Regions from separate parts of the Clostridium malenominatum genome, predicted to be linked through region 1. Evidence: a T-box and tRNA genes for the amino acid it is inferred to sense, from the RefSeq annotation. Region 1 holds a T-box; the other holds one or more tRNA genes.
The links. The T-box of region 1 lies ahead of ABDZ69_RS15465 (proline--tRNA ligase). A T-box ahead of a tRNA ligase gene usually reads a tRNA of that ligase, here a tRNA-Pro.
Positions count from the first base shown of each region.

Region 2: it encodes a tRNA-Pro, which carries the amino acid that the T-box ahead of ABDZ69_RS15465 (proline--tRNA ligase) is inferred to sense. The anticodon was not compared.

Region 1 is NZ_BAAACF010000008.1:6,720-9,206, reverse strand. It holds gene ABDZ69_RS15475 (PIN/TRAM domain-containing protein) at 1-348, shown strand, start outside; gene ispD (2-C-methyl-D-erythritol 4-phosphate cytidylyltransferase) at 365-1,057, shown strand; T-box leader at 1,104-1,276, shown strand; gene ABDZ69_RS15465 (proline--tRNA ligase) at 1,328-2,487, shown strand, end outside.
Region 2 is NZ_BAAACF010000001.1:1,375,587-1,378,073, forward strand. It holds gene spoIVA (stage IV sporulation protein A) at 1-923, shown strand, start outside; tRNA gene ABDZ69_RS06935 (tRNA-Pro) at 1,058-1,133, shown strand; gene ABDZ69_RS06940 (tRNA 2-thiocytidine biosynthesis TtcA family protein) at 1,217-2,083, opposite strand; gene ABDZ69_RS06945 (zf-HC2 domain-containing protein) at 2,324-2,487, opposite strand, start outside.

The DNA.
Region 1 (2,487 bases):
GATAGTAAGTTATTAAAATTAGCTCAAGTGTTAAATGGTAAAGTTATAACTAATGACTACAACTTAAATAAAGTTGCAGAATTTCAAGGAGTTCCAGTATTGAATATAAATGAATTGGCAAATGCCGTTAAACCAGTAGTACTTCCAGGAGAAGAAATGAGAATACAAATAATGAAAGATGGAAAAGAATCTGGTCAAGGAGTAGCTTATTTAGATGATGGAACTATGATTGTAGTAGAGGGCGGTAGAAAGTTTATAGGAGAAACTGTAGATGTAATTGTCACATCAGTACTACAAACTGCTGCGGGTAGAATGATATTTGCTAAACAAAAGGATAGCGTAGATTAATCTTAAGGAGAAAAATATGAATGAGAATTGTGCTTTAATTTTAGCTGCAGGTAAAGGAAGAAGGATGGGAAAGGATATAAATAAACAATTTTTGACTATAGAAGGTAAACCCATCTTATACTATACCTTAAAAGCCTTTGAAGAACATAAAGAAATTCATAAGATTATTTTAGTGGCGTCAGAAGAAGAAATTGATTATTGCAAAAGGGAGATAATTAATAAATATGGTATAACAAAAGTTAAAAAGGTGATTAAAGGCGGAAGTGAGAGACAGCAATCCGTACTAAATGGATTAAAAGAAGTAGAGAAAGCAAATATAGTGTTAATTCACGATGGAGCAAGACCTTTTGTATCATCAAATATAATATCAGAAGGAATTAAATATGCTAGTTTGTATGGTGCTGCGGCTTGTGGTGTGCCTCCTAAAGACACTATTAAAGTAATAGATAAAGAAGGATTTTCACTACAAAACTTGGAAAGAGACACATTAATTAGTATTCAAACTCCTCAATGCTTTAAATATGATTTAATTTTAAAATGCCATTTAGATATACTAAGTGAAAAGGCTAAGGTTACAGACGATACCTCAGTGGTAGAATACTTTGGATATAAGGTATATATATATCCAGGGAAATATAATAATATTAAAATTACAACTCCTGAAGACTTGATAATTAGTGAAAAACTAGTAAAAGATATGAAAAAATAGACTTGACAGTTTAATTTTTATAAATATAATTAGTCTTATAAATTAATATAAAGCTATGAAGAAGAATAGTAGAAATAACCTACAGAGAAAAAGTCCTTGGGTGAAAGACTTTTAGATATTTCGAACCCACTTCGGAGCTGTAGGAAAACCCTACCGGAAGTAACCGTTATGAAATTAAGAAAAAAATTAGGTGGTACCGCGATACATCTCGCCCTAAAATAGGGCGAGTTTTTTGTTTTTTTGAATTATACAATATAGGGAGGAATATTTATGAAATTATCAAAAATGCTTATAGGAACATTAAGAGAAACACCAGCAGAGGCAGAAATAGTAAGTCATCAACTTATGCTTAGAGCAGGAATGATGAGAAAAATGGCTTCAGGTATTTATAACTTTATGCCACTGGGATTAAGGGTCATAAAGAAAATAGAAGACATAGTTAGAGAGGAAATGAATAAAGCAGGAGCTCAAGAGTTTTTAGCCTCAGCAGTATTACCTTCGGAATTATGGAAAGAATCAGGTAGATGGGATGTATTTGGACCAGAAATGTTTAGGCTTAAAGATAGAAATGAAAGAGAATTTTGTCTAGGACCAACACATGAAGAAGTTTTTACAGATATAGCTAGAAATGAAATTAAGTCATACAAGCAACTGCCATTAAATCTTTATCAAATTCAAACAAAATATAGAGATGAAAGAAGACCAAGATTTGGAGTTATGAGATCAAGAGAGTTTATAATGAAAGATGCTTATAGCTTTGATAAAGATAATGAAGGTTTAGATGTAAGTTATAGCAAAATGTACGAAGCCTATCATAATGTATTTAAAAGATGTGGGCTGATTTGTAAGTGTGTTGAAGCTGACTCAGGTGCAATGGGAGGCTCGGGTTCCGCAGAATTTATGGTTCAATCTGAAGTTGGTGAAGATGAAATAGCATTTTGCACTAGCTGTCAATATGCTGCGAACATAGAGAAGGCGCCATCCACAGCAGAAGTTATGGAAAAGGAAGATTTCAATACAATAGAAAAGATTTCTACTCCAGAAGTAAAAACTATAGATGATTTAACTAAGTTTTTTAATACTACTGCCACAAAGTTTGGTAAAACATTAATATATATAGCTGATAAAAAGATAGTGGCTGTTATAGTAAGAGGAGATAGAGAAGTAAATGAAGTAAAGGTAATAAATGCCATAGGTGGAGCTGTAGATTTTGAGATGGCAGATAGTGAAACTGTAAAAAAAGTAACAAATGCTGAAGTAGGTTTTGCAGGTCCAATAGGAATAAAAGCAGATATAATATTAATAGATGAAGAAGTTTCTAACATGTATAACTTCATAGTAGGTGCTAATGAGACAGGATACCACTACGTAAATGTTAATTATGACATAGATTTTAAAGGAATAGTAGGAGATTTTAGAAAAGCAGTAAA
Region 2 (2,487 bases), on a different contig from region 1:
TATTAAATTCTAGACACGCTAATGAACCACAAACCTTAGAACTAAAGAATGAATTAGAAGTTAAATATGACGTGCCAGTGCAAATCATGGATGTATTAAACATGAAGGTTGAAGATGTAACTAACGTGTTTAATAGAGTACTTAAGGAATTCCCAGTAAAAGAAATCAACATAGACATGCCACAGTGGATTGAGAAATTAAGAGGCGAGCACTGGTTAAAGATTAATTTTATGGATCTAGTTAAGGATATGTGCAAAAACATATACAAAGTTAGAGATATTACTAAGACTCTAGATGGATTCAAGGAATTCGAATTCCTAGGAGCTTCAGATTTAAGTGAAATGAACATGGGTGAAGGTGTAGCAAGGGTTGACTTAGCTCCAAGACCAGGGCTATTCTACAAGATATTAGGGGAAGTATGCCATAGAGAGATTAATGATGAAAATGAATTAATGAGTATAATGGGAGAAATGCATAAAGCTAAGGTTGAATATGATAAAATAGCCCAAGCCTTACAAGATGTTAAAGATACTGGTTATGGACTTGTAGCACCTCAGCTAACTGAAATGAAACTAGAAGAGCCTGAAATGGTTAAACAGGGAAATAGATTCGGTGTAAAACTAAAAGCTAGTGCTCCTTCATTACACTTTATTAAGGCAGATATTCAAACAGAAATATCTCCAATAATGGGAACTGAAAAAGAAAGTGAAGAAATGGTAAAATCTTTATTAGAGCAGTTTGAAAATGACCCATCAAAAATATGGCAGAGCAACATGTTTGGCAAATCTTTAGAAGTTTTGGTTAAGGAAGGATTACAAAACAAACTTTATAGGATGCCAGAAGATGTTCAAAATAAAATTCAAAGAACACTTCAGAAGATTATTAACGAAGGCAACGGTGGACTTATCTGCATTATTCTTTAAGATAATTTTCTAATAGGGTTCATTATGAAAGACATAATTATTTTTAAATCATAGGAGGAGAGTAACGTAAAAATTACTTTCCTCCTATGATATATTGATTTTAGGAAAAATTATGCTATAATATATAGTGTTATCTGGGTATGGCGCAGATGGTAGCGCGCATGTATGGGGTGCATGAGGTCGCAGGTTCAAATCCTGTTACCCAGACCAGTGGAAAGTCTGTAACTTCAATGAGTTACAGACTTTTGTTTTTTATTAATTTTCATGGAAAATTATGTTTGACGGCATTGAGGTTATTCTTCATCATAAAAATCAAGGAATGAGTGTTTCTCACCATTCTTTTCCCAACCTAAAATACAATTCATATTTACATTTTGGGAAGATTTAAATATAGATTTTTCTACGTCCTTAAAGTCCTTTTTTAAGTTTTCTATCATATCCTTAATTTCATAGCGTTTGTTTCCTATTTTTTCTGCTGAAACCATACAAGCACAATTCAATGGCCAAATTCCACTGCTTTGTGTAAATCTTTTAATATATGTTTCTTCAATATAATATAAAGGTCTAATCAATTCTAGCCCTTCAAAATTCTTTGATTTTAACTTCGGCATCATTGTCTTGAAATTTCCTGAATATAAAACATTCAATAATATTGTTTCAATTACATCATTGTAGTGATGTCCAAGGGCAAGTTTATTACATCCAAGCTCCTGCGCCTTTGTATACAGTGCTCCTCTGCGCATTCTTGCACACATATAGCATGGATAATCTTTGGCGATTTCATCTACTACATTAAATATACCAGATTCAAAAATACGAATTGGTATATTTAAATATTCACAGTTATCAATTAATAATTGTTTTATATGTGGATGATACCCAGGATCCATTGCTATAAACTCTAACTCAAATTTAATGTGCCCATGACGTTTTAATTCTTGAAACAGCTTCGCCATTAGAATACTATCTTTTCCTCCTGAAATGGCTACTGCAACTTTATCTCCATCTTCAACTAATTTATAGTCCTTTATCGCCTTATTGAATTTTGACCAAAGATGCTTTCTATATGTTTTTATAATGCTACGTTCTATATCTTTTAATGATTTTCTCTCTTCATATGGAACTAATACTTCACAACCTTTGCCAGCTATGCCACTCATGTTAATACCTCTTTTCTTCATCAATGTTTAGATACCTTTAAATTATACACATTACATCTATATAATTAAATACTTAATTTTAAAATTTAAAATTAAAAAGCAATTAATCATTTAGCAACAATGTATATAAGTAGAAAAACTAGGTTTAGATACAGTAATACCTAAATCTAGTTAACTATCAAAATATATTAGTTAAAAGTCTTTATGGAAGTTTACACAGAATTATTGACAGACTATCTGTTAATATGGCATGTATGGATTGGATTCATCATTGAAGAATGCTTCAACTTTTTCGCTTGCTTTTGGTAAGTCCATTCCCTTTTTCCAAATTAGTATTTTGTCTTTTGGAGTTCCGTAATACAATGCTTTAATCTCGGCATTATCACCGTATTTATCACGATATA